4 regions of the Pelotomaculum sp. PtaB.Bin117 genome follow, and region 3 is predicted to be linked to each of the others. Evidence: riboswitches for the same ligand, from Rfam matches in the RefSeq annotation. Region 3 holds a riboswitch; each other region holds the start of a gene.
The links. Region 3 has a riboswitch for cyclic di-AMP ahead of kamA (lysine 2,3-aminomutase). Riboswitches for the same ligand answer to the same signal wherever they lie in the genome.
Positions count from the first base shown of each region.

Region 1 (2,202 bases), on a different contig from region 3:
AATTTTGGACAAGCGATTACCGCAACTGCAATAGTTCAATAGCCATTGTTATCCCCCCGTTACAATCAGCTTGAATATTTCTTACCTGCAAATATATCACAAAAAGTATATTCATTTAATTACTTCAGACATTTTAGCAGCAGGATATTGTGGAACGCTTTTTATATAGTGGAAAATATAAAAAGGGACTTCGCGTACGCTCGTGAAGTCCCTGCTCTTCTTCCTGGTTCCGTTATATCTAAATAACTTATTAGTTGGTAAATTCCTGCGTGAACATCATTCCATAAGGACCGCCATGGGCAATACCTACCCCTATGTGTTCATAATTGGAATTCAGAATGTTTGCCCTGTGGCCGGATGAGTTCATTAACGCCGTATGGGCCGCTCCGACGGATTGATTTGCCGCGATGTTTTCACCGGCATAGCTAAAAGAGATACCCTGTGATTTCATCATATCAAACGGTGAACCATAAGTTGGCGACTGATGACTGAAGTAATTGTTGTCGATCATATCTTGTGATTTCATACGGGCCACGTTTACCAGTCTCATGTCTACTGTGAGCGGCTGCAAATTAGTTTTTGCCCTTTCTTGATTGACAAGGTTAACCATTTGCTGCTCTTCGGCGGTTAATCCGGATGTGGAAACAGGCGCCGATGCTGCGGGAGCCGGAGTTGTAATCGGAGTCGAATTTGGCCGTGCAGCAGGTGTCGGATTCGGTTTTATTTGTTGAATTGGGTTAGCTTTCTGACTGTATATTTGATTAAAGCCCGGGAAGTTATTGAAGTTATTCATGTAAAAGCCTGTGGCGGCTTCTGCTTTTGGGCTGTTAAACATAAACAACGCCAAAGCGATCGTGAAAGTACATGCTAACAGCTTCGTAATCATTTTTGTGTTTTTAATCATTGACAAAGATATTTCCCCTTTCTTTTTGCGCCTGCGAGGTTAGCTGACGGGTTCGGTAAAAGATACCCTATCCGAAATCAAGTCACGTTTTCCTCCTTTCTTGTGACTATTCCGGGATTCACCCCATTGTGTTTGGTTCCCCCGCTCCCAGTGTGATAAATTTTCTGAGATTTGGCACGAACTATTATTTATTGGACAATCATATCCTTATTAGTACTTTTGTGCAAAACCCCCTTTGCAACGTAGATAAGCATTTATCATAAAGATTATAAGATAACTTAGAAAAAATAATGTAATTTTTGAATCATATAAGCATGGTAAAACATCCCCCGGTTCTTTATTCCAGGCGCTACTTTATGTGACAACAAGAAGAACTATTTAAACAGCCGCTTAATTACAAATTCAATTATCCCAATTGTCATCTCGACATTTTCCCGACACATTCAAGTCGTAAAATAATTACAAAAAACATAGTAATCTTAATTTAGCTAGATTCCATAAACCTCCGCTGCTATAAGTGGGGTTACCCCCGGTAAGCCCGAAGTCTGACGGAAGCTAAACGAGTTCACTCCCTGTTCAGTATTAATTCAGTATTAATGGAGAGGTGGCCTATGCAAACAGTAATGGTTGTGGAAGACGATCGTTCAATAGCCCTGTTGCTCAAAACTTATCTGGAGCATGCCGGTTTTCAGGTACCTGTTGCCTCAAGCGGGGAAGAAGCATTATCTATCTTTCCCGAAGTCAATCCCGCCTTGGTTCTGCTGGATTTGATGCTGCCCGGGAAAGACGGGTGGACTGTGCTGGATGGAATTCGACAAATAAGCAGTTGCCCTGTAATTATGGTGACGGCGCGCGGCGCTGTCGAGGACCGTCTGCATGGGTTCAATCAAGGCGCCGATGATTACATACCAAAGCCTTTTGATCCGGATGAAGTAGTAGCGCGGGTTAAAGCAGTGCTGCGGCGGCCGGTTCATCTGGTTGAGCCTGAACTGGTGCAGTTCGGAACCCTGGTGGTAAATTTTACCTCTCGTGAAGTAACTGTTAAGGGAAAAACGATTTTGCTCGCGCCGCGTCATTGGGAACTTTTAACTTTCCTGGTCCGCCACCCAAACCAGGTGTTCTCCCGGGATCAATTGCTGGACCACGTCTGGGGAATGGATTACGACGGGGGAGACCGTGCCGTGGACGTGTCGATCAAACGCATCCGGCAGTCATTGCAGGAATGGCCGGCGCAGGAAGGGGAGATAGCAACAATACGGGGAAAGGGGTATTTACTGCGTGTCAAGTAAGCAGAACGA
Region 1 covers NZ_MVQM01000036.1:3,300-5,501, reverse strand. The annotation lists gene A4E54_RS01855 (CAP domain-containing protein) at 251-904, opposite strand; cyclic di-AMP (ydaO/yuaA leader) riboswitch at 917-1,091, opposite strand; gene A4E54_RS01850 (response regulator transcription factor) at 1,516-2,193, shown strand; gene A4E54_RS01845 (sensor histidine kinase) at 2,183-2,202, shown strand, end outside.
Region 1: linked by a shared signal. The riboswitch ahead of A4E54_RS01855 (CAP domain-containing protein) and the one ahead of kamA (lysine 2,3-aminomutase) in region 3 are both predicted to bind cyclic di-AMP.

Region 2 (2,202 bases), on a different contig from region 3:
AACAATACCTATTCCCCAAAAATTGGTGATGAAATCATAGATAAACTTGTTTCGATATTTATGAATAATCTTTCCGAAAATGATTTGAGCACAAGGCAAGGCGACGAATTTATGATTCTGCTTGTTGGTAAAGGTGCCGAACGAAGCCTGATGGAGATGGAGGAAATCAGAAGATATTTATCCGATAATACGTTCGGCTTTTCTGACGGAGAAATACAGGATGATATCTACGTTACCATCAGTTGCGGTATCGCATCTTGGCCAAGGGACGCCAAAAATGCCATTGAACTTTTACGGGTGGCGGACAGCGCCTTGTTCAGGGCAAAAAAATTAGGGAAGAATAAAGTTTGCCTTTCCGAAGTAGAGAGCATGGTTCTAAAATCCAGTTACTTTACAAAAACCCAGATTGACCGGCTTTCCGAATTAGCCAAGGAGATGGAAAAAACAGAAGCTTTTCTGTTACGGGAAGCCCTGGATGACTTATTTAAAAAGTACAGCAAATAAGAAAGCAACAAAAGAAAGCTTGTGTTTTGCTGAGTATCGGTTATAAATGAATAAATAAACTCGCTGAATCCGTAAGGAACGGGAAACCCAACAATGGGGTGAATTCGGAGAAATTTCTCCGGTAGGGTTAATCCTTTCGACCCGAATCCGTCAGCTAATCTCGTAAGCGTTGGAAGAGAAGGTGATTAACATGCTTGATCGCACCTTTATTTAGATTAAGCATTTTTCGCGGACCACAGAAACTTCTCTGTGGTTATTTTGTTTGATGGAGAAGATCGGCGAGTGGAGGTGATATTTAATTTAACGACAGCGGTATTTGTCAAGGTGCTGGCAGTGAGGAATACTTTGAAGCCGACATCCGCTAACCCCGAGACAAGCAAATGTGATGGCTTTCGTGCAGCCGATGGGGGCATAATTCTATGAATCTTGATGCATGAGATGGGATTTGCCAGGGAGGTTGCGGATAGGTTCATTTTTATTGATAAAGGACGGATTGTGGAAGGTACTCCTGTTCAGGTATTCGGTAGCCCGTAAATAAAGAAGGACTAAAATATTTAAAAACAAAAGTATAAATGTGGTGGAAATATGAATCAAATTTCCGAGAAGATTATTGTAACTAATTTAATAAAAATTTTTGATCTCCACCCTCAAAAAGCTTTGAATTTGTTGGCGCAGGGAAAAAGTAAAGATGAAATATTCCGAGAAATAGGGCAGACAGTTGGAATTAATCAAGTGAGTTTTACCGTCAGGCAAGGCGAGATTTTTGTGGTGATGGGCCTTTCCGGAAGCGGAAAATCGACGATACTGCGCTGTCTGAACAGACTGATTGAACCAAGTTCCGGCTCTATCGTGATCGACGGTATTGATATCACCAAGTTAAAAGAGAGGGAGCTGCGTAAGGTCCGTCAGGAAAAGACCGCTATGGTTTTCCAGCAGTTTGCTTTGCTTCCTCACCGTACCGTTTTGCATAATACGGTATACGGGTTGGAAGTTCAGGGGATTGTCAAAAAAGACAGGGAAGCCATAGCGCTTAAAATGTTAGATCTCGTCGGTCTGAAGGGCTGGGAAGATAAATATCCAGCCCAACTCAGCGGGGGAATGAAACAGCGGGTCGGGCTGGCCAGGGCGTTGACCAGTGACGCTGATATTCTCCTGATGGATGAAGCTTTCAGCGCACTTGATCCTTTGATCCGGGAAGAAATGCAGGATGAACTGATAAGTCTCCAACAAAAAATGAACAAGACCATTGTTTTTATCACCCACGATTTAAACGAGGCCTTGAAACTAGGAGACAAAATCGCTTTCTTAAGGGATGGCGCCCTGGTGCAGGTTGGAACCCCGGAAGAGATTACCACTAATCCGGCCGACGATTATGTAGCCAAGTTTTTCCGGGGTGTGGAACGGTGTAAAATTTTGACTGCCGGCGATGTGATGAAGAAACCGCAGCCGCTTATTACCTTGCGTGATGGTCCCGGTGTTGCTTTAAGGATCATGAAGGAGCATGGATTGTCCAGTGTCTTTGTGGTAGATAAGGAGAGGCACTATAAAGGGCTTATTACGGCCGATATCGCGGTTGATGCCAGGAGTGCCGGAAAATCGAGTCTGGATGAAATCGAACTTGCTCAGGGTTCGGTGGCACTGGAGACTGTCCCTATTCAGGATACGCTGAGTGTGCTTGCCGAGAGCAAACTGCCGGTG
Region 2 covers NZ_MVQM01000130.1:731-2,932, forward strand. The annotation lists gene A4E54_RS09155 (GGDEF domain-containing protein) at 1-504, shown strand, start outside; cyclic di-AMP (ydaO/yuaA leader) riboswitch at 556-689, shown strand; partial or broken gene A4E54_RS15905 (polar amino acid ABC transporter ATP-binding protein) at 928-1,038, shown strand; gene A4E54_RS09160 (quaternary amine ABC transporter ATP-binding protein) at 1,099-2,202, shown strand, end outside.
Region 2: linked by a shared signal. The riboswitch ahead of A4E54_RS15905 (polar amino acid ABC transporter ATP-binding protein) and the one ahead of kamA (lysine 2,3-aminomutase) in region 3 are both predicted to bind cyclic di-AMP.

Region 3 (2,202 bases):
CTCCCGGCGCGTCGACCACGTAAGTAGGCACGGCGAAACCGGAAGTGTGCCCGATCAGCGCCTCCATGATTTCTATCCCCTTGGCTATGGGGGTGCGGAAGTGCTCAATGCCCCGGGATAGATCGCACTGGTAGAGATAGTACGGGCGCACACGGTTTTGCACGAGAAGATGCGACAGCTTTTTCATTACCTCTGAACAGTCGTTGATTCCTTTTAAAAGGACTGTCTGATTTCCCAGGGGAATACCGGCGTCAGCCAGTTTCGCCAGGGCCTGGGTGGATTCCGGCGTAAATTCGCGGGGATGGTTGAAATGAGTGTTTATCCAAATGGGGTGATATTTCTTGAGCATCTTCACAAGCTCGTTGGTGATCCGTTGCGGCAGCACCACCGGAGTGCGGGTGCCGATGCGAATTACCTGCACATGGGGGATTGCCCTGACTTTGGCGATGATTTTCTCTAGATGGGCGCAGGACAGAACAAAGGGATCTCCTCCCGACAGCAGGACATCGCGTATTTCAGGGCGGGATTTGATGTACTCAATGCCCCGGTCAATGTCAACCTCGCTGACCCGTCTGTTTTGATCGCCCACTTTGCGCTTGCGGGTGCAGTGCCGGCAGTACATGGCACACTCATTAGTAATCAAAAGAAGCACCCGGTCCGGGTAGCGGTGGGTCAATCCCGGCACGGGAGAGTCGGCGTCTTCATATAGGGGGTCGTCCATGTCGCCGCATCCATTAACTAGCTCCTGCAGATTTGGCATGCACTGCAGGCGGATGGGACATCTGGGATCTTCTTTATTGATTAATGAAGCGTAATACGGAGTAATAGACATGGGAAATACTTCGCATGCCTCTTGGATATTCAGTTCTTCGTCATGGTTCAGGTCAAAACATTTTACGAGCTCCTTTACTGAGTGAATCCGTTGCTGCATTTGCCAGCGCCAGTCTGACCAGTCCGCGTTGTTTTGGGTTCTTATAGGCAAAATATTGGTCTTCAATGCCGCACCTCCTAGTTTTCTTCTTCAATAGTAACCGGTTCTGTTGGAAAAACGTATTTTAGGAAGAATAATTAGGAAGTTAATAAAAATAAAATTGGCCGGGAATGCCCAGCCAATAAAATGCTGTCCATTCTTCCCTGTACGCCTGCGAGGTTAGCTGACGGGTTTGGGCCAAGGGCAGCCCTACCGGCCATGGCCGGATTCACCCCTAAAAATTGGTTTCCCCGTTCTTCTCCTTGGAGAAGATTCGGCGTTAACAGAACGGTTTATAATATTTACAATTATTGCTATAATAAAATTATAGCTTATTATTATCATAGAGGTCAAGCAGCTTGCGAGGTTGATAATGCCTGAATTCTGCTGCAGAATGCCTGTCATGACAACATATTCGGGCTATAACGCAATGGACGGCTTATATTTCATTAAGCGCTTTGCGCACTTGTCCGATCAAGCGCACATAGTCCAATGGTTTTGTTACAATCTGGAAGACATTCGCTTCTATAAAATGTTCATGGAAATGTTCATCTTCAGCAATGGCGAAAGTTTTCGCCTGAGGCCATGTCCGGCTGATTATCTCAATATTTTGGGGTTCGGAAATAATTTTATCCGCTATTAAGACTGCCGGACAGTAGCGCTCTTTCAACAGCAGCGCTTCACTCAAATCAGCGGCTGAAATAACGCTGAAGCCGGCGGTACGGAGCGCCTGTTCGGACGGATAGCGTAAAAGGTTGTCCGCCACGGTAACCAGCACATCAATATCGGTTGTTTTTCCATCCTGCCTGGCGTAAAACGGAAGCGTCACCTGGCAAATCGCCCCGCCGCCGGGAGCGTTTTCAATAGTTATATTGCCTCCGTGATTGTGCACAATCGCCTGAGCCACGGGCAGCCCCAGTCCCGTGCCGCGCTCTTTGGTGGTAAAAAACGGCTTGAATAAATTTCCTGAGACCTTGGCGGACAAGCCCGGCCCGTTATCCTTAATTGTTAATATTACATTGTTTCCGGATTTGGATAAGTTTAACAAAACACGACCCCGCCGCCCCGCCGCGTCTAAGGCGTTGCGGACTAAGTTCAGCACCGCCTGGGTAAACTGGCCGGGGTCCGCGTTGATCATGGGGATTTCTTCTGTTTTAATAAAAATATCTGCCTCGTAATTGTTTGCCTCACTCTTTAGCAAAGGCGTTATTTCCTGCAGGAAAGCCGCCAGG
Region 3 covers NZ_MVQM01000118.1:6,660-8,861, reverse strand. The annotation lists gene kamA (lysine 2,3-aminomutase) at 1-997, opposite strand, end outside; cyclic di-AMP (ydaO/yuaA leader) riboswitch at 1,125-1,260, opposite strand; gene A4E54_RS08085 (ATP-binding protein) at 1,410-2,202, opposite strand, start outside.

Region 4 (2,202 bases), on a different contig from region 3:
CCCTTCAAGTGTGGGTTTCCATATTATTTGTAGTAAAATCAGTATATGTCAAACTATCGCAAATTGTCAATTGCGGTGCAAGAAGTAAAAACCCTCAGAATTATTGACTGCCGGCCAGTCGCAAACAAAAAAATAAGGCCCGTAAAACAGACCTTATTTGGCATGGGTGTTAGCTATTAAAGTACTGATAAGGATAAAACACTGTTGTTAATAAGTAAAAACAACATCTCCAATAACCGCGCTCACAGGCCTGGACCACAGCCAGCTATTACTGACCTTACTCCCGGCAAAGAAATAAAGCGCTCCGTTGCTCGGGTCTTCCCCGTTCAACGCATCCTTAGCCGCCTGAATGGATTGGTAACTTGCCGGTTTGTCAATCCATCCGTTCATGACCGGTTCGAACTGGTAGGTACCATTATCATATTGATAAATAATATCTTCTATCGTTTTTGGAAATTCAGAGCTGTACAACCGGTTCAACACCACAGCCCCAACCGCGACTTTTCCCGCATACGATTCGCCGTCAGCCTCAGCCGTAATTAAACGGGCCAAAAGGTCGACCTCCGCCGACGACGGCCTCTGGAAATAGCCTCCCCGGCTTACTCCGGACGCGGTATTTCTTACAGGGGCGCCGGAGGACCCGGGAATTGCCAGAACCATACCCGCGCAAATCGTGGTATCGCTCAGGCCGTTGGCCAGCATGATATCCTGATAGCTCACCCCGTACCTTTGGGCAATCAAATAAAGGCTGTCTCCCTCCGTGACGCTGTAATTAGAACTATCACTGCCGTAGTCACTTTCCGGAATATAAATCTGCTGCCCCGGGAAAATAAAAGAATCCTGAATTCCATTGGCCTCCTTCAGGGAATCCAAAGAGACGCCGTAATCCACGCTGATAGAATAAAGGCTCTCTCCGGGCGATACATTGTGAATAGCGGCATCAGCGACGGCCGGTACTGCATACACCCCCAACAACAATAAAAAACCTGACAGAATACGACAAACAAAATGCAATAAAAACCCCTCCTTCGCCTCCGGGGTTAGCTGAAGGGTTCGGGTTGAGGGCACCCTACCTCGATCACCGCCGGTCATTTACGCCTTCCGTCCAACGGTTAATCAGGATTCACCCCAAAAAATTTTTTCCCCCGTACCCCGGTTTACCGGGGATTCGGCTTTATTTCACAATTATATCAGTCCTTAGAATATCTGGCCATATCACAAATATTAGCATTTTTTTATCCACTTAAGGCTTAATCTTCCCCTGATATAATAATCTGGCCAGATAACGGCCGTGGTAATACCATTCGCCAAGCCCAATCAGGAGGGCGATAATCATCAGGCCCGGCACCGGAGGATTGACATTTTCCACAACCCGCGTCACCTCCCAAGTCACTGCCAGGGCGATAACAGCGTCAGATACCGCAGCCAAGCGGTTTCCATATAGCGGCAAAACTATTAAATCAGCAATAATATAGGCCGCCAAAGTTAAGACCACTGCCGCGACCACAGCCGTCAAAGTGGTTGTATTAGCCGCCAACGGCAATATTAACCCTAACACGGTAACGCTCAAAAGAAATTTTGTCAAGATAGCGTTAAAATGTTTGTTTTTAAACATTAAATTCCTCCCGGAATTGATATTTTTTCAAAAAAATAACCCCTGCGGGGTTATCTCACTCGGTTTAGTCATGATCAATTACTTTAGTCCCGCAATTAAAGCAAAAATTGGCGGCGGCGGGCAGCTCCGTCTGGCACTCGGAACATATCAGCGACTTCGGCAGAAGTTTGGTTATTTGCTCTTCGAATTCAGCGATATCATCCTCCAGTGCCTTTGTAGCGTCTAGAAGACGCTTTATCTCTTCCTCAATACCTTCCTCGCCCTTATGCCGCAGATAAACCAGATTACCCAGGGCTGAAAAGTTATTTTCCATCTCCTTTTCCAACTTGCTTATCTCATACTTTAGCTTGGCCGCACCGACAAGATCACTTGATTTTTTACTAATTGTCTTAGCCCCTTCACTGATTGTCTTGGCGCTTTCGCTAACCTTTTTAAAAATCTCCATATTGGCACCTCCTCATTATTAATGGTATAAACACGTAATTCTAGACAACTCCCTTATTTTCCTTCTTTTTCTATTGCGGGTACAATTTATTTCTTCATACGATTTAATAAAAACAGGTTTAACTATGCATGATAATGATCAA
Region 4 covers NZ_MVQM01000151.1:18,387-20,588, forward strand. The annotation lists gene A4E54_RS11095 (cell wall hydrolase) at 208-1,014, opposite strand; cyclic di-AMP (ydaO/yuaA leader) riboswitch at 1,015-1,184, opposite strand; gene A4E54_RS11100 (DUF2512 family protein) at 1,244-1,615, opposite strand; gene A4E54_RS11105 (zinc-ribbon domain-containing protein) at 1,680-2,060, opposite strand; gene A4E54_RS11110 (ribonuclease HI family protein) at 2,183-2,202, opposite strand, start outside.
Region 4: linked by a shared signal. The riboswitch ahead of A4E54_RS11095 (cell wall hydrolase) and the one ahead of kamA (lysine 2,3-aminomutase) in region 3 are both predicted to bind cyclic di-AMP.